3 regions of the Parasphingorhabdus halotolerans genome follow, and region 2 is predicted to be linked to each of the others. Evidence: predicted binding sites of a transcription regulator. Region 2 holds the regulator's gene; each other region holds the start of a gene.

What was found. Region 2 encodes LexA, which represses DNA repair genes until DNA is damaged. Its sites were predicted from a motif close to GTTCCNCNCTTGTTCT; they were not measured.
Region 1: the regulator LexA is predicted to act here: its motif matches at 4,816-4,831, upstream of uvrA (excinuclease ABC subunit UvrA).
Region 3: the regulator LexA is predicted to act here: its motif matches at 2,338-2,353, upstream of HF685_RS07090 (ribonucleoside-diphosphate reductase subunit alpha).

What each region holds. Positions count from the first base shown of each region.
Region 1 is NZ_CP051217.1:1,201,559-1,211,721, forward strand. It holds gene HF685_RS05730 (mechanosensitive ion channel family protein) at 1-4, shown strand, start outside; gene HF685_RS05735 (hypothetical protein) at 5-271, shown strand; gene HF685_RS05740 (MFS transporter) at 374-1,663, shown strand; gene HF685_RS05745 (AI-2E family transporter) at 1,660-2,778, opposite strand; gene gmk (guanylate kinase) at 2,933-3,589, shown strand; gene HF685_RS05755 (hypothetical protein) at 3,682-4,068, opposite strand; gene HF685_RS05760 (tetratricopeptide repeat protein) at 4,177-4,497, opposite strand; gene uvrA (excinuclease ABC subunit UvrA) at 4,901-7,957, shown strand; gene HF685_RS05770 (DUF4345 domain-containing protein) at 7,966-8,340, opposite strand; gene HF685_RS05775 (S1/P1 nuclease) at 8,445-9,011, shown strand; gene HF685_RS05780 (DUF3592 domain-containing protein) at 9,202-9,591, shown strand; gene HF685_RS05785 (adenylate/guanylate cyclase domain-containing protein) at 9,728-10,163, shown strand, end outside.
Region 2 is NZ_CP051217.1:239,517-249,679, forward strand. It holds gene HF685_RS01245 (ComEC/Rec2 family competence protein) at 1-1,107, shown strand, start outside; gene lexA (transcriptional repressor LexA) at 1,305-2,018, opposite strand; gene HF685_RS01255 (molybdopterin molybdotransferase MoeA) at 2,126-3,310, opposite strand; gene moaC (cyclic pyranopterin monophosphate synthase MoaC) at 3,307-3,777, opposite strand; gene trpC (indole-3-glycerol phosphate synthase TrpC) at 3,774-4,583, opposite strand; gene trpD (anthranilate phosphoribosyltransferase) at 4,580-5,566, opposite strand; gene HF685_RS01275 (anthranilate synthase component II) at 5,563-6,165, opposite strand; gene HF685_RS01280 (polyhydroxyalkanoic acid system family protein) at 6,268-6,570, shown strand; gene trpE (anthranilate synthase component I) at 6,655-8,205, opposite strand; gene HF685_RS01290 (peptidyl-prolyl cis-trans isomerase) at 8,214-10,163, opposite strand, start outside.
Region 3 is NZ_CP051217.1:1,464,441-1,474,603, reverse strand. It holds gene HF685_RS07100 (patatin-like phospholipase family protein) at 5-979, opposite strand; gene HF685_RS07095 (SDR family oxidoreductase) at 1,080-1,853, opposite strand; gene HF685_RS07090 (ribonucleoside-diphosphate reductase subunit alpha) at 2,528-4,531, shown strand; gene HF685_RS07085 (ribonucleotide-diphosphate reductase subunit beta) at 4,827-5,879, shown strand; gene HF685_RS07080 (hypothetical protein) at 5,879-6,100, shown strand; gene HF685_RS07075 (DNA cytosine methyltransferase) at 6,149-7,105, shown strand; gene HF685_RS07070 (NaeI family type II restriction endonuclease) at 7,098-7,994, shown strand; gene HF685_RS16565 (hypothetical protein) at 8,119-8,253, opposite strand; gene HF685_RS07065 (tudor domain-containing protein) at 8,563-8,952, opposite strand; gene HF685_RS07060 (glycine zipper 2TM domain-containing protein) at 9,131-9,514, shown strand; gene HF685_RS07055 (PilZ domain-containing protein) at 9,617-9,976, shown strand; gene HF685_RS07050 (TonB-dependent receptor plug domain-containing protein) at 10,024-10,163, opposite strand, start outside.

The DNA of each region.
Region 1 (10,163 bases), 960 kb from region 2:
CTGAATGACTTTGCTAAGAAACCTCGCCACCGCCGTTGTCGGCAACGCAGCGCGCAAGCGCGGCAAAGGCAACGGAATAATGGGTTTTGGTCTGGGCGTGATCGCAACTCGCATTGCAACGCGGTCCCTTCCCGGTGCGATGCTAGTCGGCGGCGCGATGATTGCCAAGGCGCTCTATGACCGCTCCAGGGACGAGGAAGAGCTTCCCGCATCAGATCAGGTGATTGATGTGGAACCCACGCCGGCAAAGAAAAAAGCGAAAGCGCCGTGATCGCAGACAAATTGCTGCCGACTAACAATTGCAATATTGATTGCCACTGACATTGCTGTAAGCTTCTAGCAGATCGCCAAAACGGCGACGCAGGAGAGTATTTTGGAAGCTGTAACATCCGCGCCAGTATCCCCACGAAAATTCTATGGCTGGAACAATGCCGCGCTGATTTTCTTCATCCAGTTCGCTGCATCCGGATTCGTGTTTTTCGCCTATTCGGTAATTTTCCCGGAAATGGTCTCAACTATGAACTGGAACCGGGGAGACGCATCGATTGCGCATAGTCTCGGTTTCGTGATGCTTGGGCTCAGCTACCCTGTGACGGCTTGGTTGATTGGTAAAAGAGGGGTGCGGTTTACATTCACGCTCGGCCTTTCGGTTATGCTTGTCGGCTTGCTCATGGTGACTTTTCTGGTCAGCGAAGTCTGGCATTGGACGATGGTCTGGGGTCTGGTGATGGGTGTATCATTTGGTCTGACCGGGCCAATTTGCGGACATACACTGATCATCAACTGGTTCAACATCCGGCGCGCCACGGTGCTTGGCATAATAGTGACCGGCAGCGCTGTCGGCGGATTTGTTGCACAACCACTCATAGCCCGCGTTATGGCTCATTTTGGCAGCTGGCAGTCCGGATGGATGACCAGCATGATCGCGCTGGTCGGCGCGCTGGTCATTGCACAGTTTCTGATCAACAAACCGGAAGACATCGCCCAACATCCTGACGGAATCGATCCCCGTAGTCAGCAAGGGTTGGACAGCAGAAATGCCAAGCCGCGCACTTATCGCAGCGCTCAGGACTGGACGCTTCGTCAGGTCTTCAAAACACGATCGATTTTTCTGATGATGCTGATCGCAGTAACCTATCTGGCTGTTGGGACATTTCTGCTGACCCACGGCGCACTGCATCTCTCCGACATCGGTATTTCTTCGCTCGATACCGCAACGCTGGTCGGCATTTTCATCTTCGGTAGCGGAGCAGGGCGGATTCCGGCGGGTATGCTCGGTGACCGGATCGAGTTGCGCTGGTTGATTGCCGCGATCATGGGCATGATGCTTATCGGCTTTGTAACATTTGGGGCATCGACAAGCTTTCCGATGCTGGCGATTTCCGGCTTTATCACCGGCTGCTGCTATGGCGGAAAATTTGCACTCGCTCCGGCTATGATCAGCAATTACTTTGGCGAAAAAAGCTTTCCGATGATCAACTCGGTCTACGCTCCGTTGTTGCTCCCCTTTGTCGCTATGGCACCGGCAGGCGCCGGATATTTATTTGAAGCCTATGGCAATTATGATCTGGCATTTCTGATCGGGTCAGTGCTGATTGGGCTATCGACATTAGCGGCCGCGGCGCTCAAGCCGCCAGTCTTCAAACCGGATCCTGCTGGCTAAACATTCCCGTCAGCAGAGAGCAGCGCGGCAATTGGGCGAGTGGTCTCGCGCCGGGCCAGCACGATCATCAATATAGTGGTGAAAGGCACAGCCAGTATCGCGCCGGGAATACCCCATAGAGACGCCCATATCGCCAGGGATATCAGCACCACCATCGGGCTCAGATTAACCGACTTGCTAAGCATACGCGGTTCCACAACATTACCAATGATCATTTGCGCTGCGGTCAGCAGGCCGGTTGCGATCAGAGGCGTAGTCAGCGTTCCGAATTGGGCGACGGCGAAAAGCGCCGGGAAGGCAACGCCAACAATTGAGCCGATATAGGGGATATAATTTAGCAGACCGATGATGATCGCCCACAGCACCGCATATTCCACACCCATGATCACCAAAATGATCCAGCAGACCACGCCGAGCATGATATTGATCAATGTTTTGGTTGCCAGATAACTGCCGATATCATGGTTGATTCGCGTGAACATATTCAGCGTGTCAGTCGATGCCATATCATTGCCAAACGCCCGGCGAACTTTTTCGGGGAAGCCGGTAATTTCACTGAGCATAAACGAAGCATAAAGGATCGTGATAAACACAAAGCCGCCGAAAGAAGTGATCGATGACAAAGCCGTTTGCGCGATCGAGGCAATATCAATCTCGGTGAAGAAACTATTGGCAAATTCGCTGACCGCTTTGCCAACGGCTTCACTGCCGCGGTCGAAGATTTCTGAAGGCGAAGCCATAAGTTCAGCGGCCCGTATTTTTGGTTCGGTTGCCGTGGCTGAAACCGGAAACCAGCTTGCGAACAGGTTTTCCAGATTGCGCTGATAGAGCGGTAAAGAGGGTACCAGATTTTGCAGGCTGGCGACGAGCATGCGGGTCATGGCAAAAAGCACCATCAAAAAGCCAATCAGCGCCAATGTCGCGCGCAGCCAGATCGGCGTTCGGCCCAGTCCCGGTAAACGGGCCACAGCCGCGCTGGCAGCATATAATATCTGAAGCAGAATCACTGCCGTTACAATCGGGAGGATGATATCCTTTCCGACATAGAACAGCCAGCCGATCATGATAGTCAGGCCGACTGAAAAAAATATCGTGCTGACGCGGGTCGTGACCATCGGACCGGATTATTCCCTTTCACAGCAGGATTGCTATGCTGCGTTCCTGATAATGACAAACCGCGCCAGTGTCATCAGTTGGTTTAGGCCATAAAGACAAGGTGGTAGTGACAAGCATCTTGACGCACTGCGCCGTTCTCGGCCAATAGCCGCTATGGCCGACGATATTTCTTCACATAGCAACGACAAACTGAGCCGCCGCGGGCTTTTATTTGTTCTTTCCTCTCCATCCGGCGCTGGCAAATCGACGCTGGCCCGTATGTTGCTGGGGGCCGATGATGAAATCGCGATGTCCGTGTCTGTCACCACCCGCGCCCAGCGTCCTGGCGAGGAACACGGCAAGGATTATTATTTCGTCACTGGTGATGAATTTGAGGAAATGGTCGCTGACCATGCATTTCTCGAATATGCAACCGTATTTGGCCACCGCTACGCCACCCCGGCCGCGCCGGTCCAGAAGAGCCTGGAACACGGCCAGGATGTTTTGTTCGATATCGATTGGCAGGGCACCCAGCAACTCTATCAACGCGCCGGGCAAGATGTCGTGCGGGTTTTCATCCTGCCACCAACTCTGGCAGAGCTAAGAGACCGGCTGGAAAGCCGCGCCACCGATAGCAATGAAATCATCGACAGCCGCATGCAGCGGGCTACCAGCGAGATCAGCCACTGGGATGGCTATGACTATGTGCTGATCAACGATGATCTCGACGCCTGCTTCGCCAAGGTAAAACAGATTCTCTCGACCGAACGCTTGCGCCGGGCGCGGCAGACCGGGCTGATTGGTTTTGTCAGGGATTTGGTGGCGGAGTGACGCGGGGCTCAGTCCGCTTGCGTGGCTTCCTGCCTTTTGTAATAGCCGTCGAAACTGGTGGTCCAGGTCTTGCCGCCGTCCGATGAATTCTGTCAGTGCTGGCGAACCCGGCCGTCGGATAGCGGTGTCCAGGTCACCAAATTGATGGTATTGGTCGCCTTGACCGCCGGCAGTTCGGCATCGGTGGGCACCATTTCGCCTTTTTCGCTAAGCCCGCCTTCGAGATAGACCGCGCCGCCGCCATTGCCCATCCAGCTCTGGTGCCATTTGCCGGTTTGCTGGTCATTGAAATTGATGCTCCGTCCGGAAAACGCGTTATTCGTATAATCCTCGAGCACCACACAGCCATCCTGGGCGGTGGTGATATGGTTGACAGCCGTGGGTGCACTGGCGCCCGCCACGGTGACATCCCAGCTACCCAGCCAGAAATCAAACGCGCGATAATCATCGATTGCGCACGGCGTGGTCGCCTTGAGCACCGCAGCATAGCGCGGATCGCCGGCAATCGGGGCAAATTGCGCTGTTCCCTTGATGACCCGGCCAATCTGCGAACCGGCCTTGGCAATCTCTTCCAGCTGGGTCAGCGCTTAGCCGGAATCGCCCGTTTCCAACGCAATCAGCGCGAGGCGATAGCGCAGGCGGGAGGCCGGCTGAAATCCGTTTTCGAGCGCCTTCAGATAGGATTGGCGGGCGGCCTTGGCATTGCCGCCGCGATGCTGCGCCTGCCCCAGGCTGGCCCGGTTGGCGGCATTATCGGGATCGGATTTGAGGAGTTTTCGAAAGGCCGTGACCGCACCTTCCCAGTTTTCATCCGCCATCAACTGATCCGCTGCGACCTGTTCCGGAGAGGGTGCCGGGGCTGCTGCCTGTGCCAATAGCGGCGATGCAAAGGGGGATGGCGTCACCATGGCAGCGACTGCCGCTCCCTATAGGGGCAGGAAGCGGAGAAGAGCCCCGCCGGATCTGGAGCATGCCCATGCGGTAGGCAATTGATCCCGCGAAGCCCGTTTACGCGTACCCAAAGTCATGACACCATCCCCCATTTGTTCAGCCGTCGCACGCCCGAAGGTTGCCGTTTCTGGAGCGCAAAGTGGCTGGATAGGACCATAGCAAGATTTTTTGCAAGCCTCGAGGGTTTTCGACAAACGGCGGACGGGTTTCGATATAGCTGCAACGTCTGGCCAATCCATGACGCGACTAGGCAGCGAAATCTCTTTCTTGCATCGCGAACAAAAACAGAACATACTATTCACCGAACCCTGTCCCAATGACCCGCTGGACTCTCTCCGGCATCTTCGGCAAAGCACGCGCATGAGTTTGACCCACATTAAAGTTAAGGGCGCCCGGGAGCATAATCTCAAAGGCGTTGATATTGATCTGCCACGCGACAAGTTGATCGTGATTACCGGCCTGTCCGGCAGCGGGAAATCATCGCTCGCGTTCGACACTATCTACGCCGAGGGGCAGCGGCGTTATGTGGAATCGCTCTCCGCCTACGCACGGCAGTTTCTGGAGATGATGCAGAAGCCCGATGTCGAGCATATCGAGGGTCTGTCCCCCGCCATCTCCATCGAGCAGAAAACCACCAGCCGCAATCCGCGTTCAACGGTCGCGACGGTGACCGAGATTTACGATTATATGCGGCTGCTGTGGGCGCGGGCCGGGGTGCCTTATTCGCCCGCAACCGGGCTGCCGATTACCGCGCAGACCGTATCGCAGATGGTCGACCGGGTGATGTTGCTGCCGGAAAAAACGCGCTTCTATCTGCTCGCCCCGGTCGTGCGCGGGCGCAAGGGCGAGTATCGCAAGGAACTGCTCGAATGGCAGAAAGCCGGTTTCACCCGGGTCCGAGTCGATGGCGAATTTTACGATATTGAAGAGACGCCCAAGCTCGACAAGAAGGTCAAGCATGACATTGAAGTCGTGGTTGACCGCCTGGTAGTGCGCGAAGGGCTGGAAACGCGGCTAGCGGATAGCTTTGAAACCGCGCTCAGGCTGGCTGATGGGCTGGCGTTTGTGGATCTGGCTGAGGGGACGGTTGCCGAGGCTTTGGCGGATAAGGGCGGAGTTAATGAAGCAAGCGCCTTGTTCAAACCAGAGCCTGGCGACAATCGTACTTCGACAGGCTCAGCACGAACGGACATTAAAGATGGTATCGCGTTAAAAAAATCCGCTCGTCCCGAGCTTGTCGAAGGACCTGATATACCGCAGTTGGGCGGGAAAATGAAAGGCACCGGCCTGCCGGACAACCGCATCGTGTTCAGCGAACGGTTCGCCTGTCCGGTTAGCGGCTTCACTATCGAGGAAATCGCGCCGCGCCTGTTCTCGTTTAACGCGCCGCAGGGCGCTTGTCCCTCGTGTGACGGTCTGGGCGAAAAGCTGCATTTCGACACGCAACTCATTGTCCCCAACCCGGCGCTGAGCATCAAGAAGGGCGCTGTGGTGCCGTGGGCAAAATCCAATCCGCCTTCGCCTTATTATATGCAGGTGCTCGGCAGCATCGCGAAACATTTCGAGTTTTCGCTGGATACGCCGTGGAATGAATTGAGCGAACATCATCGCGATATCGTTCTGAACGGCACGCAGGGCCTGCCGGTCACTTTGCGCTTTCAGGACGGGCGCAAATCCTATGAAGTGAAGAAGCCGTTTGAAGGCGTCGTCGGCAATCTCAATCGCCGCATGCTGCAGACCGAAAGCGCCTGGATGCAGGAAGAGCTGGCCAAATTTCAGGCGGCGGCCCCGTGCGAGACCTGTCACGGCGCGCGGTTGAAACCGGAAGCGCTGGCGGTGAAGATTGCGGGCGAAGACATTTCCATCTCCACCCGCCGCAGCGTTGGCGATGCGCTGGCATTTTTTCAAGCGTTGGGCGCGAAACTGGACAAGACGCAGAGCCAGATTGCCGAGCCGATCCTCAAGGAGATTATCGAGCGGCTGGGGTTCCTCAATAATGTCGGGCTGGACTATCTCAATCTCGACCGGACCAGCGGGACATTGTCGGGCGGCGAGAGCCAGCGGATCAGGCTCGCCTCGCAAATCGGATCGGGATTGTCCGGCGTGCTTTATGTGCTCGATGAACCCAGCATTGGCCTGCACCAGCGGGATAACGACCGGCTGCTGACGACGCTCAAACGGCTGCGTGATCTCGGCAATACCGTGATTGTCGTCGAGCATGATGAAGATGCGATCCGCACTGCGGATTGGGTGGTGGATATGGGGCCGGGCGCCGGTGTGCACGGCGGCGAGGTGGTGGCGGAAGGCTCGCTCAAGCAGATCCTCAAGTCCAAGAAATCACTGACCGCCGCCTATCTCAATGGCACGCGTGAAATTGAAATTCCGGCCAAGCGCCGCAAGGGCAATGGCAAGAAAATCACTGTCCACGGCGCGCAGGCGAATAACCTGCAGAATATCACAGCTTCTATCCCATTAGGTACATTTACGTGCATTACCGGCCTATCTGGTTCAGGAAAATCGTCGCTCACCATCGACACGCTCTACGCAGCAGCGGCGCGGACGCTCAATGGCGCGCGGATTATCGCGGGCAAGCACGACAAGATTACCGGTCTGGAATATTGCGACAAGGTGATTGATATCGACCAGTCGCCGATTGGCCGCACGCCCCGCTCCAACCCGGCGACCTACACCGGGGCTTTCACCAATATTCGCGACTGGTTCGCCGGCCTGCCGGAATCGGGCGCGCGCGGGTACAAACCGGGGCGTTTCAGCTTCAATGTCAAGGGTGGCCGCTGCGAAGTGTGTCGCGGCGACGGGCTGATCAAGATCGAGATGCACTTCCTCCCCGATGTCTATGTCACCTGCGAGGAATGCGGCGGCAAGCGCTATAACCGCGAAACGCTGGAAGTGAAGTTCAAGGGCAAATCGATCGCCGATATCCTCGACATGACGGTCGAGGATGCGGTGAGCTTCTTCAAGGCGGTGCCGCCAATCCGCGACAAAATGGCGATGCTTTACGAGGTCGGTCTGGGCTATGTGAAGGTCGGCCAGCAGGCGACCACGCTCTCGGGCGGCGAGGCACAACGGGTCAAACTGGCCAAGGAGCTATCCAAACGATCAACTGGGCAGACGCTCTACATCTTGGACGAGCCCACCACCGGCCTGCATTTCGAGGACGTTCGCAAGCTGCTGCAAGTGCTGCAGCGGCTGGTGGAACAGGGCAATAGCGTGATCGTGATCGAGCATAATCTCGATGTCATCAAGACCGCCGACCATATCCTCGACCTCGGCCCCGAAGGCGGCGTACGCGGCGGCGAAATTGTCGCGCAAGGCACACCGGAGGAGGTCGCCAAGGTCAAGGGCAGCTATACCGGCGGCTATCTCAAGGAGATGCTGGCCAAGCAGAAGGCGAGGTAAAGGGCAAACTAGCCCTTCACCACCCGCGCTTGCCACAAAATCATCACCGCCGGAACGATCAGCTCGATCGCCAGCCCGCTCACTTGCCAGCTCGCTGGCTCACCCAAACTTGCCCAGGAAACCATTCTGCCGACAGCGCCGAGTACCCAGCCTAGCAGTGCAAAACGCAGCAGTATCGCCCGGCCTTTAACATCGCCCGCAGAATAGAGGATCATCGCCCCGACCGCGATGTAAACGCCTGCGAGATAGCGATATTGATTGTCCAGCGCCGCTGCAGCATCTGCGCCGCCATTATGTTCCGCCGCACCGAAAATAATCCCGGTCACACCCAGAAATATCGGCACCAGCCCGATTAAAATGGTGACAATGCGAAATGCGTTCATGCGTGTTCTCCCCCTGTTTGCGATAGCGTTTTGCACGCCCGCTGGCCGGTGTCAAACGCCGTCCGGCATGGACAGGCCGCGACCTGCGTGATAGCTCCCGGCCTATGAAAATATTCTCCCTGGTCGCCGCTGCGACGCTCGCGATTCTTCCGCAATCCGCCCTCGCCTGGGGCACCAATGGCCACCGCGTCACCGGCAAGATTGCGGACTCTCATATCGCCGAGAAAACCCGCGCAGCGATCACTGGCATACTGAGCGTGAAGTCCATTGCCGAGGCATCGACCTGGCCCGACTTCATGCGCTCGGACCCCAGCGGTTTCTGGCGCGATGAGACGCCGCCCTGGCATTATGTCACCGTGCCGCCGGGAGAAACCTATGCGACGGCAAAAAAGCCCACCGACAATGAAGGCAAGCCCGTCGGCGATGCGGTCACCGAAGAGGAACGGCAGCAATGGACCGACATAAACCCGCAGACATGGATCGCGGAGAACATAGTCATGCGCGACCGCATCTATCCGTTTGACCCCGACAACCCGCCCAACCCCGAATATCCGGCGATCCCCAACCTGTCCTATGATTATATCTACAAGCATACCGCAGACATGAACCTGCGGCTGAAACAGGGCGGCGTCCGCCTCGCGGCCTATCTGGATCATCTGTTTGCGGAATAGGGGCAAAGGCCCCTCGCCCTATCAGGGAGAGGGTTGCGACGACTTGGCAGCTTGCTGCCTGGTCAAAGCTGGGTGAGGGTGAACGATCTCAAATGCAGAACACCCTCTTCCAGCTACGACTAGCGAACAAGTTCGCAAGTCTGCACATCCTTCTCCCTCAAGGGAGAAGGCACAAAGCGAAATCTGACCCATGATCGAAACCATCATCCTCTGGTTAAGCCTGGCCCTGGTGGCGGCGGGACTGTTGCTGGCTTTGCGGGCGGATGCGCCGTTTATCCGGGGGCCCGTGCGCCGCGTGCAGGCGAAGATTGTCCGCCACCATCTGCTGCGGGATGACGGCGCCACGATGTACAGCCCGGTGTTCCGCTTCCCCGACGAACGCGGCCAGCCGATCGAGGTCCGCGACCGGCTCTACACGCCCTTCCCCACGCCGGTGATCGGCGAAAGCGTCGAAGTCGTCCACCCCTCCGGCCACCCCGAAAAAGCCCGCATCCCCTACCCCGTCTTCCGCGGTCTGATGTACGCAACGCTGGGCTATGCGTTTGCAGTGCTGGTGATGGAGATTACGGGGTGGTGGTGAGGTTAGTAAAAAGTGTTTTGCCTTTTACTCTAACAATATCTCTCTCGACGCGAATTTGTCGCTCAACGCTTTGCCCCGTTTACAAAAATAAAATTACGTTCTAATCTGCCTAGTCTTAGGGGTATTGAGATACTAAATGTCAGATACAAAAAAAAGCAAACACTTAGACGACATATTGACTAGGAAACACGGAGCAGTCGATGCTCAAATCGTATTCATAGATATCGTTGATTATTCTAAACGAAAATCAACGATACAGAAAAAAATTATCGAACAACTACAAATCGATATTTCTGAGTGCCTCAATCGTGTGGGCCAAAGTAATATTGAATATATCCAAAACAATAACCTCAATTTCTCCACTGACGTAATCCGAATTCCGACAGGTGACGGTGCAGCTATATGTTTTACATTTTCCGGATTGCAAATGGTCGGACTGAACTTCGCAACCAACTTATTGAAAAATATCTATGAAAATATCGAAAGCAATCCGTGCGAAAAATTTGAAGACGCAGGATGGTGCAATTGCCATACTCACTATAATTTGAGAATCGGAATTAATGAAGGGAAAT
Region 2 (10,163 bases):
CTTTTTGTTTTGATACTCTGGCCAGAATCTTTGGTTGGGCCGAGTTTTCAACTCAGTTTTGCGGCCGTCACGGCAATTATCGCGCTGCACGAACTTCCCGCTATGAAAAAGCTAATTGCGCGACGCGAGGAGAGCTTGCTCCGGAGGGCAGGCCGCGCTGTGCTGGCGCTGTTTTTGACCGGCCTGGTGGTTGAAATCGCATTGATGCCGATAGCACTTTATCATTTCCACAAAGCGGGAATTTATGGGGCACTCGCAAATATCATTGCTATTCCGCTCACGACCTTTCTGATTATGCCGCTGGAGGCACTCGCGCTGCTGCTAGATAGCGTAGGCCTCGGCGCGCCTGTCTGGTGGATGTGTGAAAAAATGCTTGGTTTTCTGCTAGCACTAGCCCATTTTGTTTCTACAAGACCGGGCGCTGTCACCATGCTGCCAACAATGTCCACCGGAGCCTTCGCACTGGTAATTTTTGGCGGGATATGGATGTGTTTATGGCGAGAGAAATGGCGCTACTTAGGGACAATTCCCATTGCGATTGGCGCGTTGTTTATCGTCGGAACCCGCGCGCCTGATATCTATATTACGGGCGATGGTCGCCATGTCGGTATTCGCAGCGATGGTGGAGATCTCGCGATGCTGCGAACCCGCAGCGGTGATTTTATCCGCAACATGGTGCTCGAAAATGCTGGCGTCGATGGCGAAGCAATGGCGCTGGAAGATTGGCCAAACGCGGATTGTAACAACGACAGTTGCACGGTTACTTTAAACAAAGAGGGTCGGGACTGGATATTGCTGGCGACCCGCAGTTCGTATTACATTCCCGCTATGGCTTTGGCAGCCGCATGCCGCCGCGCCGATATCGTGGTGAGCGAGCGCCGATTGCCGAACAGTTGCGAACCGCGATGGCTGAAAGTTGACCGCGATATGCTCCGCAAAGTTGGCGGTATGACAATCAATCTGGAAAATTCCGAAATCCACACAGTATTGCAGCGAACCGGACGTCACCCGTGGACGCGCTTTGAGACTGAGCAGTCGATGGCGGAGCGCGCGTCGAAGGCCAGGAAACCCTATGAAGGCATCACGCGGGAGGAACCCCACGAATAAAGTAGTTCAAAACTATGCAAAACTTGGCCTTCGATCAGGCCTATTTAGTAGTGAGCAGGTTGAAGCGCAGATTGGTCAAGCCATCCTTCGGCTGCATCAGGATGAGCGGGCAGCTGATTTCGACCATCCAAGACGAATTATGCAACGAACCTCGCGCAGCTTGACGATCAGGCGCCTTGATCAAGCGCAGACAAAATCTAGTTATAGCGCCGCAGCAGTCCCGCCATTTTACCCTGAACGCGGACTTCTCCCGGACCATATATCTGCGGTTCATAGGCAGGATTGGCCGGATCCAGCCGGACATTGCCATTCTCTCTCCGCAAATATTTCAGCGTTGCTTCTTCATCATGGATCAACGCAACGACAATCTCGCCATCGCGTGCGATTTCGGTGCGCTGTATAAGCGCAAAGTCACCATCCAATATACCCGCTTCAATCATCGAGTCGCCCGAAACTTCCAGCGCATAATGCTCGCCGGGGCCAAGCAGGGCAGCCGGAACGCTCAGCGCCGTCTCGCCCTCAATCGCTTCGATAGGAACGCCAGCTGCGATGCGGCCATGTAGCGGAATTTCAATAACATCATCATTTGCAACAGCGCGTCTAACTTTTGGCAAAGCCTGAGGTGCCTGCGTTGGAACAGTTTTTTGTATCGACGTTATTTCGACAACATTGCTCGTGCTCGCCGCAGCCATACCGCCTTCAGGCAATTTCAAAACTTCCAGCGCACGAGCCCGGTTTGGCAGCCGGCGAATAAACTCCCGTTCTTCCAATGCACTAATCAGCCGATGAATACCGGATTTGGACTTGAGTCCCAGTTCATCTTTCATCTCCTCAAAAGATGGCGAAACTCCCGTTTCCTTGAGGCGAACGTCTATGAAGCACAAAAGTTCATGTTGCTTGGTAGTGAGCATATTCCGGTTCCCATTTCAGAACGAATAAAGAACAATTATGAAACAAACAGGGGCATGTCAAGCCTATACTGATTATCCCTTGTTCTATCGCGCCACGCACCAGCCAATCAGATCGAAATATAATGGACTGTGCCTCCCGCAAGTTCTTCATCCGAATTTGCTGGTCGATATAGCAGGGCATTGGCCGCCGCCAGTACCGATAGTTTTGCGCTGTCCTGGCTATCAAAAGCGGTGATGCCAACGGAATCAACTTGCGCTCTCAGGAATTGCGCGCGGTTTTGGGTGGGTGGCAGGGTGGTTGTCGTTTGTGCGCTTCGATATTTGGGCAAATATTCGGCTGCGCCTGCCATGTATCGGACTAGTGGCAACAAAAGCAATGTAGCGCTGACAAAAGCTGACCCGGGGTTTCCGGGGAGGGCGAGAACCACGCTATTGCCGAGCTTTCCCGACATAACGGGTTTGCCGGGCTTCATCGCTATTTTATGGAAATCTATGGTGCCACCCAATCGTTCAAATGCCGGCGCGACCAGATCGTGATCGCCAACTGATGCGCCGCCTATGGTGACGATAATGTCGCAGTCCCGCGCGCTGTCCAGCGCGGCGCACAGCGCGTCCATATTGTCTGCTATGCGGCTCAGAGCGCGGGTTTCCCCGGTAAGACCTGCCAGCATGGCTGACACCATGACGTCATTGCTTGCGGGTATCTGGTGGGAACGGGCGCGCGCACCCGGTTCTACAAGTTCGTCTCCAGTGGATACGACCGCAACGTTGGGTTTTTGGTGCGCAGGAAGTTCGCCATATCCGGCAATTACTGCATGGCCGAGCGCTGCTGGCGAAAGCCATGTGCCTTTGCTGAGCGCAATGTCCCCTCTGCAAAAATCACTGCCTATGCGGCGGACATGACGGCCTTGTTCCGGCGAAGGTTCGGCTATGAGGCTGATAACATTGCCATCGGTTTCAACATTTTCCTGCATCACAACAGTATCCGCGCCACCTGGTAGCAGTGCACCAGTAAAAATACGCGCGGTCTGGCCGGATTTCAGTGGTGGACAAGGTTCACTGCCAGCTTTGCATTCACCAACGCACGTCCAGGGACCAGCGCGGTCTTCAAACCGGATAGCGTAGCCATCCATGGCAGACATATCGGCTGCGGGTTGATTGCGATGCGCAGCAATATCCGCTGCGAGATAGCGGCCAAGGGCTTGTGCTATGGGAACGGTCTCAATTGGTAGTCGCGTCGCCAAGGAAACAAGACGCTGCTGCGCCTCTTCCAATGGCAGAAGCGCGCTCATTTTGCCCACCACTCGCCTGATTTTCCACCGGTTTTCGACAGCAGCCGGATATCGCTGATGATCATGTCCTTTTGCACCGCTTTGGACATATCATAAATTGTTAAAAGAGCGATAGAAGTTGCTGTTAATGCTTCCATTTCTACACCGGTCTTTCCCGTAAGCCGTGCAAGTGTCTCCACCCGTATGCCATCATCCACAAACGTGAAATCAACGGACACTTTGCTCAATGCTAGAGGGTGGCAAAGCGGCATCAAGTCGCTGGTTTTCTTGGCCGCCATGATTCCAGCAATCCGCGCGGTTGCGAGCACATCGCCCTTGTTCAGCATATTAGCCTTTATAGCCTCCATCGTCTCCATCGCCATGGTGATTTTGCCTTCGGCCCGCGCTTCGCGCACGGTGTCCGCCTTGCCGGAAACATCGACCATATGGGCCGCGCCGTCGCCGTCAATATGCGTGAGTTTGCTCATGGTGCATTTTCCATCGATTGTCCGCTTAACAGCAGCCGGGTCGCCGCTTCGACATCGGGTTGGCGCATCAGGGACTCGCCGACCAGAAATGAACGTGCCCCGGCCTCGGCCAGGCGCTGGCAATCCGCATGGGTGAATATGCCGCTTTCCGAAACCATGATCCTGTCCTCCGGCACCAGCGCAGCAAGGCTTTCTGTTTGCTCAAGAGACGTTTCGAACGTCTTGAGATTACGGTTGTTAATGCCCAGCAGGGGTGATTGCAGTTTAAGCGCGCGTTCCAGCTCGATGGCATCATGCACTTCAATCAGCACATCCATGCCGTGTTTTATTGCCGTCGCTTCTATTTCTGCCGCCAGAACATCATCCAGCGCTGCCATGATGATGAGAATGGCATCTGCTCCCAGAGCGCGTGATTCCAGCACTTGCCAGGGATCGACCATAAAATCTTTGCGCAGGCAAGGCAGATGGGTCGCGGCTCGTGCGGCCACCAGATATTCATCCGCGCCCTGGAAATAAGGTTGATCTGTAAGGATCGACAGACAAGCGGCACCGCCAGCCTCATAGGCGCGGGCATGGCTTGGCGGGTCAAAATCAGAACGGATTAGACCTTTGGACGGGCTGGCTTTTTTAATCTCGGCGATCAGCGCAAAGCCTTCGCGCGATTTCCCCTCAATCGCCCTGATAAACCCGCGCGGAGGGTCTTGCGCTGCTATCTGCATGTGCATGGCGCTGTGCGATATTGCCGCCTGGCGCTCAATCACATGGCCGCGCTTCATGTTGCAAATTTCGGTCAGCTTATCGGTCATTGGTTGGCAATCCAGCAATTCAGGAGCGCATTGGCAAGGCCTTTGTCGATGGCCTCAGCCGCTTCTTCCACACCGTCTTCCCAGCTTTGGACTTCTTCCGCCACGAGCAACGCACCAGCGCTGTTTAGCAACACAGCATCACGATAGGCAGATTTTTCACCAAGCAGGAGTTGCCTTAAAGCTGCGGCATTAAAATGTGCGTTGCCGCCTTTTATTGCATTGGCATCATGGCGTTTAAGGCCGACATCTTCCGGCGCAATCACGCTGTAGGCAATCTGACCGCCTTCGATCATAGCCACTTTGCTTGGTCCGGAGATACTTAACTCGTCCAGTCCTTCTTCACCCGATACAATCATGGCTTTCTCATAGCCAAGCCCGGCAGCAGCTTGCGCGTAGGTTTCGACCAAATCAGGCGAGGCAACGCCGATAAGTTGTCGTTTGACCTTTGCCGGATTGCATAATGGACCAAGCAGGTTGAAGATGGTGCGGCGCCCTATTTCTTTGCGTATCGGTGCCAGCGAGCCAAGGGCTGGGTGATGATTGGGCGCAAAGAAAAACGCGATGCCAATCTCGCGCAGGCTCTCTTCGCCATTGGTAGCCGCTTTCGCGAGGTCCAACCCCAGGGCTTCTAATGTATCAGCAGCGCCGGATTTACTCGAAGCGGCACGATTTCCGTGTTTCGCCATCGGAATATCGCAGGCAGCGACGACCAAAGCCGTTGCGGTTGAGATATTGAGGCTATGACTGCCGTCGCCGCCCGTGCCGCAAACATCGATAGCATTGGCAGGAGCTTCAACAGCGACCATCCGGGCGCGCATTTCTGTGGCCGCTGCCATAATTTCTGTCGCGGTTTCGGTTCGTTCGGCCAACTCGACCAGAAATGCCTTGATTTCGTCCGCATCGCATTTGCCATCGAGGATTGCAGCAAAGGCTGTCTTTGCATCGTCAAGCGACAGGTTGGTCCTGGGATCGGGCAACATCATGAGACCATCAACTTCGATTCGAAATGTTTCGGACTCAACCCTGCGATTTCCATGAAACTTGCCAGCAGCTTGTGGCCGTATTCGGTCGCAATGCTCTCCGGGTGAAACTGGACCCCGTGTATTGGCAGGCTTTCATGGCGGAAACCCATAACCGAACCGTCATCTGCAGTGGCGTTCACAATCAGGCATTCGGGAATGTCTTCGACAATCAGCGAGTGATAGCGGGTCGCTGTATATGGTGAGGGAATACCGGCAAACACGCCGCTATTGTCGTGGCTTACAGGCGAAGTCTTGCCGTGCATCAACCCGCCGCGAACCACTTGGCCGCCAAAATGCTGGCCGATGCTTTGATGACCGAGGCACACCCCGAGCAGCGGTTTTCCTGCATCAGCGCAAGCCGCGACCAAGTCGAGCGAAATGCCCGCTTCATTGGGTGTGCAGGGGCCAGGCGAGATTAGAAACGCATCTGCGCCGGTTGCCAGCGCGTTAGATGCGCTCAGTGCATCATTGCGCTCCACCCGAACTTCTGCGCCCAGTTCCATCAGATAATGGACGAGGTTGAAGGTAAAGCTGTCATAATTGTCGATAACGAGGATCATGCCAGAACGCCTAATCGACATTTGTGCACAGGCCAAGTTTTTCTGGTGTACATTGACGCGCCGTCGCGGCGTGATAGGAGAGTTTCAGAGGGAGAAACGATCATGGGCGTACCGGTTACTGTCAATATTCCGCATAAATTGGGATTGGCCGAGGCGAAAGTGCGTATGGGCAACGGCATCCATACGTTAAGCGAATCCGTACCCGGCGCGAATGTGACCGATCATCATTGGGAAGGGGATAACCTGCATTGCACAATGGAAGCGATGGGCCAGCGGATCAATGCGGAGATGCAGGTGCGCGATGATGAGGTATATGCGGTGTTTGATTTGCCGCCACTGCTCGGGATGTTTGCCAATAAGCTGAAAGAAAAGCTGCAGAAGCATGCGCCTAAGATGCTGGAATAGAGTTAGCTTTGGTGATCGGACCGATATTGCGACGTAGATAGCAATCGCAGTTGCGCAAACCGACAAATTGACACGACAACGTGGCTACTGCCCAAAACTCAAGTCCTGCGCCCGCTTCACAGCCTCTTTAGCTGCTGCCAGCAATGCGCCCGATTTCGCTTCACACTCGGCTTGCTCATAAGCCGGGTCGCTATCCGCCACGATGCCTGCGCCTGCCTGCACATGCAGTACGCCGTCTTTGACAATACCGGTTCGCAAAACAATGCAGCTATCCATACTGCCATCTGGTGAGAAATATCCCACGCCGCCAGCATAAGCGCCACGGGTCTCCGGTTCGAGTTCAGCAATAATCTCGCAGGCGCGCACTTTGGGTGCGCCGCTTACGGTTCCTGCAGGAAAGCCTGCAAACAGAGCGTCAATCGCGTCTTTATCGGGGGCGAGTTCTCCTATGACGTTTGAAACGATGTGCATCACATGGCTGTAAAACTCTACCGTGTAGCTGTCGGTCACTTCAACGCTGTTCGCGGTAGCAACCCGCCCGACATCATTGCGCCCCAGATCAAGTAACATCAGATGCTCGGCGCGTTCCTTTGGATCGGCGAGCAGGCTTTCCTTGTTGGCTTTATCTTCCGCCACATTGGTTCCACGCGGTCGGGTTCCGGCGATCGGACGGATGGTGATCTCGCCATCGCGGGCCCGGACCAGAATTTCCGGGCTAGAGCCAGTTATGGCAAAGCCCGGAAGGTCGAGAAAAAACAGGAAAGGCGAGGGGTTTATCCGGCGCAAAGCCCGGTAGAGTTCAATTGGTGGTAAGCCAAATGGTGTGGTGAAACGCTGCGCTAACACCACCTGAAATATGTCACCGGCCTCGATATAGTCTTTGGCGCGCAACACCATGTCCTGATATTTACGGGGAGGGAGGTGCGGTGTGAATTCTATTGCGGTCGCGCCGAGTGAAGTCGAGTCACTTTGTTTTGACGTTGTTTCTACCGGCTTCGCTCGAGACGAACGGATGGGTTCGTCAAGTTGCCGCTCCACTTCATCCAGTCGCTCCATTGCCAGCGCAATCCTGGCCTCGACATCGCCATCCGCTTCCGGCCAGACCGGCGCCACCAGAAAAAGCTCATCTGCGAGCCGGTCGAAGATTAAAATAACTGTTGGTCGCACGAACAGCATATCCGGGAGCTCAAGCTCCGATTGCGGCGCGCGGGGCAGTTTCTCGACCAAGCCAATGGTTTCATAGCCGAAATAGCCAACCAGGCAGGCGAGAGCGCGGGGTAGCTCTTCTGGCACTTCCATCTGACAGGTGGACACTAATGTGCGCAAGGCAGAAAGGCTGTCCTGATCCGTAGGTGCGAAAGCATCGCGATCTGTTAACCAGTGAGAGTTTATCTCGGCCTTCTCGCCATCAGCGCGAAACACCAAGTCAGGCGCCAATCCGATCAGGCTATGGCGTCCGCGCGTTTCGCCGCCTTCCACTGATTCCAGCAGAAAATCTCCGCGTTCGCTTTCCATAAGTTTGAGAGCCGCAGAAACCGGGGTTTCCGTATCAGCAACCTGTTTGCGCCAGATGAGAGCGGGTTTGCCCCCGGCCAACGCATCGCGCGCCGTATCAATTCCGAAACAGCGCGCCATTCAAACCATCAATTGGCGCTGCTGTCGCGGCCGGTTAGCTGGTTCCTGAGCGCGGTGAGAGCACCATCATTTTTCTCGACGCCGACATCTGCTTTCATCGCATTGATGAATTGCTCGGTATATTCGTTGCCAAACACCTGTTTAAATTGTGCGCTTGTTGCCTTCAATAGATCGACACGTTTGGTGGCATTACCGCGATCAATCTTATCAAGCGACACCACAAACCAGCCTTGATTTTGTGGCGCTTTAAGTGTTTTGGCGGTCTTCTCGGCCATGCTGAACATCAGCGTCAATGGCGGTGGAACCTGACCCTGCTGACTTTGTCGGGCCAGTTCAGCACGTGTGCTTTTAACCGGCTGGATCGGCGGCAGGTCTTTGACCTTGGCATCGGCAATGGCTTTAGCAAGCGATGTACCCCTGCTGACGGCTTTGGAGATTTGATCGGCAACAGTCTTGGCCTTTTTTGAGCCTTGCTCCAATATGTAATCACGCGCCACAACCTGCTCGATGGATTTCAATGGCGGCGGTGCTGAGGGGGTAATATCCGTAACATCGACAATCGCATATTGCTGTCCGGGAATTATCTCGACGACCTGTGGTTCAGAATCTGCCTCAAGTGAAAAGGCAATCGGCAAAATACGCTGCATTTCCGGGATGGGTTTGTAGTTTTGATCTTCCGGGTTCTGCCCATTTGCGAGAAGTGCAGGCGTGGACTCAATTTTGAGTCCCTGTTCCTTCGCCACGTCGGCGAGTGAGGATCCCGCCGCAAATTCGTCTTCCATGCCCACGGTCATTTCCGCCAGCGCTTCGTCAATTTTATCCCGGCTCAGTTCAGCAACAATTTCAGTGCGAACCTGATCCAGCGACTTACCTGGCACGGCCTGAACGCCGTTTACCTTGACCACATGCCAGCCAAGAGCGCTTTGCGCGGGTGCGGAAATGTTACCCGATTTGGTAGAAAACGCTGCATTGGCAACCGCCTGCGAACTGGCCTTGATGAAGTCCGCTTTGTTTACACTGCCAATATTAGCCGCTGATAATCCAACAGATTGCGCTGCGGCACCGATTGACACACCGGCTTTAATTTTATCCACCATTGCTTTTGCAGCAGCTTGTGTAGGTAAGATGACCTGTTCCATATTGCGCAATTCGCTCGCCGCGTATTTGGTTTTGTTGAGATTATAAAAGCCCTCGATTTCCTTCTCGCTTGGCTTCACTTTGTCATTGAAGCGCTCTTTCGAGAAAATCGCATAGCTAATCGTTCGACGTTCGGGGATTGTATAACGAGCGCTATTTTTTGAATAAAATGCTTTCAACGCGCTGTCAGCAGGTTTGGCCATGTCGACAAAAGCAGCTGATGGAATAATTGCGATTTGACCCTGGCGGCCTTCCAGCAAAAGCGAAGCATAGGGCACAACGAGATTTTGTGGCACCGCAGCACCATATCCCGCAGCTGGCAACAATTGATCGGCAATCAGATTGCGGGTGAAATCATCGCGCAGTTGTTTTTCCTGAAGGCCTTGTTGCTGCAGCGCGCGGCGGAAGTTTTCTTCGTTAAACTGCCCGTCTGCTCCCTGGAAAGACTGGATGGCTGCGATTTCGGCATCAACCAGTCGTTTGCCTGCGGTTATACCGTATTTTTTTCCAAAATCAGCGATCGCAAAGCTGTTAATCAATCGATCCAAAATCCCGTCAAAGCCGCCGCCATTAACGTAGGTTTTAAGATCAAGTCCCGTATTCTCTCGCTGCTCGGCACGGAAAGCGTTATTTACCGATTGGCTGAGTTCCGCGGTGGTGAGCTTGCTATCGCCTACCTTCGCTGCCGTTCCGGACCCGGTGACACCGCCGAAGGCGCCAGAACCGGAGACATCAGCCGTTGCAAATGCAATCGCGATGATGCCGACAAAGCCCAATGTCAGAAACAATCCGAGTTTGGATGAAAAAATACGGCGAAAAAA
Region 3 (10,163 bases), 1.2 Mb from region 2:
GAAATCAGACCTTCAGGAACATTTTGAGCGAAGGCCATTGATCCGCCACCGCTTTGCGTCCGGCATCTATCGCTGCCCTGATTTTGACAGGATTAAACTCGAGCGTGTCGGCTGCCTCGAAATCCGGTTCCGGGGCGATGATCCGCACTGGCGCGAAACTGTAGCGCGATAGCTGGGCGTCGATTGGCATCAGCGCATCGGCGATCTGGCTGGCGGGCAGACCGAAGTCGGTCAGTTTCCGAAATTGGGCTTCGCGCGCAGCAATCAGATCGTTGATCAGCATCGCATTGCCAACGTCATTGGCGGCGACTTCGCTGGTCTGGATACCGACCGACCGCAAACCGATATCGACCAGATTATCATAGGTCTTTCCTGGTTCGGGCGCAGGCGTTGGCGGTGAAGCCAATATCACCAGCAGTGCGCGAGGTTGCAATTTCATCGCGGAGCTTAACGGCGTGATGTTGCGAACCCCGCCGTCCACCCATTGTTCAATCACGCCATTGGCATCTCGCGATTGTAACGGCTGGAAAAATGGCGGCTGCGCGCTCGAAGCATAAACCCAGTCACCAATGCGCGGGTTTTTCTCGTCGACATCAATATATCGCCCGGTGGCGAGACTGACCACGCCTACGCGCAATTTGCGTTTGGCTTTGCGCAATTTGGCGGGGTCTGCGTAGTCGAGGATCTTCTGCTTGATCGCTTTGGCGTCATAGAGTGAATCCGCGCCGAATATTGCCCCGGCAACGCCAAAGGGGCGTTTTCTGTAGACATCTGTGTTGCGTTTTATCGTCAGCCATTGATCGAGCAAGCCGGGCATATCGTCCATCGCGCCGCCCAGTGCCTGGATCGCACCAGTGGAAACGCCAGCAAATATGTCGATTTTGACGCCGCGATTGGTGATAAGTTCATCGAGTACGCCAACCTGAAAGGCACCCTTGGCACCTCCACCAGATAATACAGCCGCCAGTTCATTGGACATAGGGTCTCTCCTTCACGCTGATGCCAGCGGTAATCGACCCGGAAATCCTGTAGCATAAATTATCAGCACGCGCACCTCATCTGGTGCGAAACCTATGTATTCAGTAGCTTTGTGAGGAACCGCCATCAACCTGAATGGCCGTGCCCGTCATAAAGCTGGCCGCTTCGGAGCCCAAGAAAACAGCGAGATTTGCGATTTCCTCGGGTTCGCCGATGCGCTGAAGGGGGATTTGGGACGCAAGACCGGTGGCGATTTCGGGGATTGTCTTGCCTGATGCTTCCGACTGTTGTTTCAGGATTTCGGTCACCCGATCAGTGTTGGTGAAGCCGGGGCAAACAGTATTCACCAATATGTTATCGGCCGCGACCTGATTGGCCAGAGTTTTGGCCCATCCCTGAACAGCCATGCGTATGCTGTTGGACAGGGTCAGGCCGGGAACCGGTTGTTTCACACCCGAGGATGATATGTTGACGATCCGTCCCCATTTCTGTTCCCGCATATGCGGCAGAACCAATCGCGTTGCGCGCACGACGGACATGAGCGTGAGCTGGACCGCTTTGTCCCAATCATCATCGTTAAGCTGTTCAAATAAGCCGGGGGGAGGGCCGCCTGCATTATTCACCAATATGTCGATGCCACCGAGTTGCGCGTTTACGGCCGACATAATGCGATCGATATCGGCTGCCTGCGAAACATCTCCGGCAACCGCGAAGCAACCGGGTAGCTCTGCTAAAGCTGCATCCAGATTGTCCTGCGACCGCCCGCAGATAGCGACCTGTGCGCCGGCTTCATGAAAACCTTTGGCGGTCGCGAAGCCGATGCCCTTGCTGCCGGCCATGACCAGCACTGTTTTATTCTCTAGATTTAGTTTCATATTCCGATGGTGATCGAAATGGGGCCCGATGTACATATGAAGTTTATCATTCGGTCCTATCTAATCTAATCACCATATCTGGTGTCACAAATTCTTCATGCACCCCTGTGTATGGCCTGTGTACGAATTGTGGATAAAAACATTGTAAAATTTCACACAGACTCTTGCGCTTTTCATTTGCCTTAGCAAGTCCACGCGTCGCTGCGCTGCAACATGAAATGCCTGTCGATGAAGCGATTCATTTATGCGACGAAATGAGTCATTAAAATGTCATTTACCCTCTTGCATAAATTTCTAGATCAGCCACTATAGGTTGTGGTTAGGCCTAGGGGCACACCAACAGCTTGTGTTTAACGATTGTGACGCCGACTCGGCGGTTGCCTCCCTTTGTGCCGAATCGCAAGCGATTTTTCGGATTTGAGGGCGGAAAAATAATCGCCCATCCGGACTGATAAAATGCTAGTGTCAAAGCTTCGGCCCGAGTCGAACAAGACAGGAACAAACAGTCCGGCATCAGCTCTGCGAAATCGACGGGATTTTGTGGTTTATTTTGGTGCCGGCCATCAGAGCTAGTGTCAGTGATGGTCGCAGTTTGGATTTGTTGCGTTTTTTAGGGGGCTTTAATGGAATTTAGAGATAGCCGGGACGATTCCCGGGATATGGATGATTTGGATATGGGCGCGGAAGTATTGGATACGCCAAAGAGTAAAATTGAAGATGCGGTTCCGGCGAAAGAGCCCGAAGTTAGCAAAAAAGCAGCATCCGAAGCGGCGGCTGAAAAAGCCAATGATGAAAAAGAGCTGAAAGCGGAGCGCGATAGCCATAGCGTGGAGCAGCGCCGGTTCAAGATCACGACCGACGACGCGCGGGATGATCTGCTGACCGAATTTGGCAAGGAAACATTGAAGGATCGCTACCTGCTTCCTGATGAAAGTTTTCAGGACCTGTTCGCGCGCGTGGCTGATGCCTATGCCGATGATCAGGAGCATGCGCAGCGTCTTTATGACTATATTTCCAAGCTCTGGTTCATGCCCGCAACGCCTGTGCTGTCCAACGGCGGCACCGGTCGCGGTTTGCCGATTTCCTGCTATCTCAATAGCGTTGATGATAGCCTTGGCGGCATTGTGAACACTTGGAACGAGAATGTCTGGCTCGCGTCCAAGGGCGGCGGCATCGGCACCTACTGGGGCAGCGTGCGCGGTATTGGCGAACCTGTGGGTCTTAACGGCAAGACCAGCGGCATCATCCCGTTCGTCCGCGTGATGGACAGCCTGACACTGGCGATTTCGCAAGGCAGCTTGCGGCGCGGCTCGGCGGCTTGCTATCTTGATGTTGACCATCCCGAAATTGAAGAATTCCTTGAAATCAGAAAGCCTTCTGGCGATTTTAACCGGAAAGCGCTCAATCTCCACCACGGCGTTCTGCTGACCGACGAGTTTATGGAAGCCGTGCGCGATGGCGCCGAGTTTAATCTCAAATCACCCAAGGATGGCAGCGTTCGCAGCACCGTGGATGCGCGTTCGCTCTTCCAGAAACTGGTCGAAACGCGGCTGGCAACCGGCGAGCCTTACATCATCTTCAACGACACGGTGAACCGGATGATGCCCAAGCATCACCGCGATCTGGGCTTGAAAGTATCTACCTCCAATCTTTGTTCCGAGATCACACTGCCCACGGGTCGCGATCACTTGGGCGAGGACAGGACTGCAGTGTGTTGCCTGTCCTCGCTTAACCTTGAAAAATGGGATGAGTGGAGCGGCGACAAGGAATTTATCGAGGATGTGATGCGTTTCCTCGATAACGTATTGCAGGATTATATTGACCGTGCACCGCCCGAAATGGCGCGCGCCAAATATTCTGCCGGCCGCGAGCGCAGCGTTGGTCTGGGCGTCATGGGCTATCACAGCTTCCTGCAAGCACGCGGGCTTGGTTTTGAAAGCGCGATGGCAAAATCGTGGAATATGAAGATTTTCAAGCATATTTCGGCGAAGGCGTCCGAAGCGAGTATGATGCTGGCGCACGAGCGCGGGCCTTGTCCTGATGCGGCTGACCAAGGCGTGATGGAGCGGTTTAGCTGCAAGATGGCGATTGCGCCCACCGCGTCCATCTCGATCATCTGCGGCGGCGCATCAGCCTGTATCGAGCCGATCCCGGCGAATATCTACACCCACAAAACGCTGTCCGGCAGCTTCGTGGTCAAAAACCCGCATCTGGAAAAATTGCTGCAGGAGAAATCCAAGGACAGCAACAATGTGTGGAACAGCATCCTTGAAAAAGGCGGCAGCGTCCAGCATCTGGATTTCCTCAGCACGGATGAGAAAGACACCTACAAGACCAGCTTCGAGATTGACCAGCGCTGGCTGCTCGAACTCGCCGCAGACCGCACGCCGTTTATTGATCAGGCGCAGTCGCTGAACCTGTTCATCCCGGCCGACGTCGACAAATGGGACTTGCTGATGCTCCACTTCCGCGCATGGGAACTGGGCATCAAGTCGCTCTATTATCTGCGCAGCAAATCCATCCAGCGCGCCGGCTTTGTCGGTGACACGGCGGCGACCGAAGTTACTGGCGGCATGTCAGGCGGGGTGGAGGCGGATAACACGCTGGACCCGAAAAAGGTCGAGCTGATGACGACGGCTGGCACCACGGATTATGACGAATGTCTGGCGTGTCAGTGATCGGATTTTGCCAATAGAGTAAGTTTGCCCACTGCCCCCTCCCTTTGCTCCTTTTGGGGAGGGGGTCGTTTTCTTTGAGAGTTAAAAGGAGTATATTATCCCTCTCCCTCAAGGGAGAGGGTTGCAAAGGCTTGATGAGCGGAACGCGAATTTGGCCGGCGCTGGGTGAGGGTGCTCTGCACCAGAGATGTCGAACCCCTCACCGACTTCGACTAGGCAGACAAGCTGCCAAGTCTGCGTTGCCTCTCCCCGCTGGGGAGAGGGTGAAAGTATATAGAGCGGAGAAAGAGTAAAAATGTCACTTCTGGAAGCACGCAAAACCTACAAGCCCTTTGAATATCCCTGGGCCTATGATTTCTGGAAGCGCCAGCAGCAGATTCACTGGATGCCGGAAGAAGTGCCCTTGGGCGAGGATTGCCGCGATTGGGCGCAGAAGCTGACCGATCACGAGCGCAACCTGCTCACGCAAATCTTCCGCTTCTTCACCCAGGCCGATGTCGAGGTGCAGGATTGCTATCACGACAAATATGGCCGCGTGTTCAAGCCAACCGAAATCAAGATGATGCTGACGTCATTCTCCAATATGGAAACCGTCCACATCGCCGCTTACTCGCATCTGCTCGACACCATCGGCATGCCCGAAAGCGAATATTCGATGTTCCTCGAATATGAAGCGATGAAGGACAAGCATGATTACATGGGCACATTCGGCGTCGATAATGACGAGGATATTGCCAAAACGCTGGCGATGTTCGGCGGCTTTACCGAAGGGCTTCAGCTTTTCGCCAGCTTCGCCATGCTGATGAACTTCCCGCGGTTTAACAAGATGAAGGGCATGGGGCAGATCGTCTCCTGGTCGATCCGCGATGAAAGCCTGCACTGCGAAGGCATTATCAAGATGTTCCACACCTTCTGCCAGGAACGTGATTGCCTGACCAAATCGGTCAAGGAAGATATTATCGATTGCTGCCAGAAGACTGTGCGGCTGGAAGATGCGTTTATCGATCTGGCGTTTAGCGACGGCCCGGTCACCGGCATGACCGCCAAGGAAATCAAGCGCTACATCCGCTATATTGCCGACTGGCGCCTGAACCAGCTGGGCTTCCAGCCGATCTACATGATCGAAGACCACCCGCTCCCCTGGCTCGCCCCGCTGATCAACGGCGTCGAACACGCCAACTTCTTCGAAACCCGCGCGACGGAATATTCCAAAGGCGCCACCAAGGGTGACTGGAACGAAGTCTGGAGCAGCTTCGACAAACGCAAAAGCAAAGTCGCGAACGAAGATGATACGCCGGTGGATGATGGCGAGGATATGTTTGAACAGGCGGGAGTTGCTGCGGAGTGATGCAAAAAATCAAAATGTTTCTCCCAAACGGTGGAAATCGTCTCTTGGAAATGCCAGGAATACCAGCCGTAGGAGACACAATTCATTTTTCTGATTCTAAAGGTTTAGGATCAGTAGGAGAGGCACGGTTGAAGGTTTCAAAGGTTTCTTGGTTAGGAGAAGATTCGGTTGTGGCAGTATGGAATATCCATATAGATACTGAGTTTGACAAAGACGATTGATAATCATATTGTTCTTGTTATGTTCAACGGGTAACGCGAGAACAACTAATGCAATCCATTGAATTTTGTGCAGGGGCCGGCGGACAGGCTTTGGGTCTGGAGCAGGCGGGATTTAAACATTCTGCGCTGATTGAGATTGAACCTGATTTTGCCGAAACCTTGCGACTCAATCGCCCGCAATGGGATGTGCATACGGCGGACATGAACGGTTTTGACGGCCGTCCGTTTGAAGGCATGGATTTATTTGCTGCTGGCTTGCCTTGTCCGCCGTTTTCGATGGCCGGCAAACAATTGGGCGAACGTGACGAACGCAATCTGTTCCCTGCGGCCATTCGCCTGATCGATGAAATCCGCCCCAAGGCAGTGATGATCGAAAATGTGCGCGGTTTCCTCTCTGCCGTGTTCGAGGATTATCGCGGGCAGCTCAAGAAGCAACTCCAGAAACTCGGTTACACGGTTGATTGGCGCTTGCTCAATGCTTCCGATTACGGTGTCCCGCAACTTCGTCCGAGGGTTGTGATCGTGGCCATTCGCAAAGACCTGACCGATGCGTTTGATTGGCCCACGGCGCTACCGCACAATCCGCCATCGGTTGGCGAGACGCTCTATGACCTGATGGCCGAAGGCGGCTGGCGCGGTGCGCGCAAATGGGCCAATCGCGCGAATGATATCGGCCCCACCATCGTCGGTGGTTCCAAAAAGCATGGCGGCCCCGACCTAGGCCCCACCCGCGCCCGCAAGGCATGGGCGAGCTTGGGTGTCGAAGGCAAGAGCCTGTCCAACGAAGCGCCTGAACGCGATTTTGTGGGCATGCCGCGTTTGACCGTCCGTATGGTCGCCCGCATTCAGGGCTTCCCCGATGAATGGCAATTTTATGGTAAGAAGACATCAAGCTACCGCCAAGTCGGCAACGCTTTCCCGCCTCCGGTGGCGAGGGCTGTGGCCAATAACCTGAAAATCGCGCTCTCCGTGCAAAAGCATTTCCCGGTTCGGGCGGTTGCCTGACCTGTTTCCTGATAGCGGCTATAGGCCGTTAGACAGTGATCACCAGGACTTTGCCGATCTGCAATCGCTTGAAATGGACCTGATGGTTGCCGTGGGTGGGAAACAGGCATTCGAAGAAAAGCTCCGCAGCTTTTTCCGATCCGCCATTGATGAGGTCATTGATACCGCTCGAACAGGGCGATTTTTCTTCAAGGAACTGGAGAAGACCGAGAAGACATATTTGGGGACAAAATTTGAGATATTGTTACGCGATTGGTTGAAAGTGCCAAGAGGCATTTATCTCGACCTGTTGATTGGTGAACGTGAAGTCGATGTGAAATTCACAAGTGCCGGAAAATCCGGCTGGATGATCCCGCCAGAAGCAATTGATCAGTTCTGCATACTGATGCGCGTCGATGAAACAAAAGCAAAATGCAGCTTTGGCCTCATCAAAGCGCGCCCGGAATATCTTAGAGCAGGGGCTAACCGCGATAAGAAAACATCAATCTCCGCTGCTGGCCGAGACAATATCTGGCAGATCGTCTGGGATTATGGTTACACGCCAAATTTCTGGACCATCGTGAGTGACAGCGACCGGCATGAAATTATGTCGCTAAAGGGTGGGACAAAAAGGCTCGCCATGTTGTTTGAACGATATCAGAACGTTCCTGTGTCCAGAGTGCAAATTGCGGCCGTCGCTGCACAGGATGATTTTATGAAACGAATAAGATCAAATCAGGGTGCACGGGATATTTTGAAACCCAAAGGCATCGCAATATTATATTCCGAAATTGACGGTGAACTGATGCGACGGCTTGGTTTGCGATTTGGATATAGGGAGTTTCTTTCCTATGCGCCTAAAAGTGAAACTGAAAGAGTGTTGCTTCGCACGGCAGGACATATCACTTAGTTTTGTGCTGTGACTGCATACCCGCCCGCATTTTTTCCTTATGCGCCCGATCAAAATCCTTGAGGTGGCCGTTGAATTACGGTGACAGGTGCAACAATCCCCAAACTATTACACCCTATCTTCCCTACCCATCATTCACCGTCATTGCGAGGAGCGGAGCGACGCGGCAATCCAGAGCGGTTGTGAACGACGCTCTGGATTGCCGCGCTGCGCTCGCAATGACGGGTTTTGTCGCGCCAGTGCCTTCCTTCTTCGTCATCCTGAACTTGTTTAGCTGCGCTGGTCTTCGGCTCAGGATCTCCGTCGGCAGGATGCGTTCTAGCCTCGGGGGATGCCGAAACAAGTTCGGCAAGACGGGTATAGGGTCGCGGTTTCACGTTTATTGTTCCGCATGGCGCGTAGTGGGGCGAATGCGCGTCACCGCAACCCTTCACGCACCCCAGTGCAAACAACCGCGCCTGTTTTGGGCACCCATTTGATAGCCGCAAACGCCCAAACCGCTAACAACCGCGACCCGCGCCTTTGCTGCTCTCACGCGCCGCGGCACTTTTGCAACTTTTGCTATTCATCAATCGGAATAGCATTCCCCGGTCTTGACCGTGGCGACAATGCCGTCGTCAACATAGCGGATGGTGAGCTTCGTTCCGCCGCCGGAAATATTCTGGATCATCGCGCCATAGACATTGCCGTCCGGCCGCCAGATGCAGCGGATGAAGCTGCCGACGCGCCAGTCATAGGGGCGCACCTGGCTGGCGGGGCGGGTTTCGGTGGTACCATCGTCAAAGTTTATCGTCACCTGGTTTCCCGATGCGCTGGCCACAACGCCGGGATAATAATGGCTTCCGCCGACCGCGCTGCGGGACAGCACCCATTGGCCCTGGCCGTAGGACTGTGCATAAGCCGCGCTGGAACCGGCTATTGCCAGCGCGCTGCCAGCGATTATCAAGAGCTTCTTCATTTTATTTTCCCCTCGCCTATACGCCCATTATATCACAAGCGCATTTTGTTGACCAGCCGCTGCGGTGCGACAGCGGGACTCAGTCTGCATGGGCGATAACCTGCCGCTCACCTTTCGTTCAGACTGCAGTTTGTAACAACCCGTCACGTTATAAAAACAACAATGGAAAACACCCCCCATGCGCAATATTCTGATGTCACTCGCCGCCGCTTCATTGGTGGTCCCAACCGCCACCGCCTTCGCCGATCCGCCTAACCATGCCAAGGCGCATGGCTATTACAAGGTGAAGAACAAGCACAAGAATAGATATGATGATCGCGGGCGCTATTATGAGCCACAGGCTCTGCGCCGCGATGACCGTATCTGGCGCGGGAATGATGGCCGCTATCATTGCAAACGCGACAATGGCACGACCGGATTGATTATCGGCGGTGCGGTCGGTGCTCTGCTTGGGCGGGAGCTTGATGGCGGGCGGGATCGTACTGTCGGTACATTATTGGGTGCCGCTGGCGGCGCGCTCCTTGGCCGCGAAATTGATCGCGGTGGGCTCAAGTGCCGATAAACTAAATTATGGACGGGGGGACGGCGGCACTGCGGTGACTGACTATCAAATGCACCCTGCCGCATAACCAAATATTCACCCCACCATGGTACAATACCCATCATGATCAGGAACACCACATTCGGCAAGCTGGGCAAGCGCGCGGTGCCGCGGCTTGATATTGCTATTGATGGCGGGTTGCAGACGACCGGCTATTCCGAGCAGTGCCGGGTGGAAAATGTCTCGCGGACCGGATGCCGCCTGCATCTGGAGCGCGAACCCCGTCTGGGCACCACGGTGATGATCCGCATCGAGCGGATCGAGACGCTGGGTGATGTCAGCTGGGTCAGGGATGGCCGCTGCGGCGTGACCTTTGCTGATCCGCTGAAACCCACCGAACTCGAGCGGTTGCGCTGGATCGTCAACCATGCCGAAACACACGAGAAAAACGTAGTGAATTCCGCCACCGCAATCTGGCGCTGATCGCAGAATTATGGGGAGAGTGACCCCATTTACCGCTTCCGAAAACCCTAAAACCGCTTGCGGAAACTCACCTCGACATAGCGCCCGACAGGATCGACAAAACCGCGCTGGTAATTGAGCGGTACCAGCCCGCCCGCATCGCGTATGTCCTGGATATCGTCAAAAATATTGTCGAACCGGAAGGCAA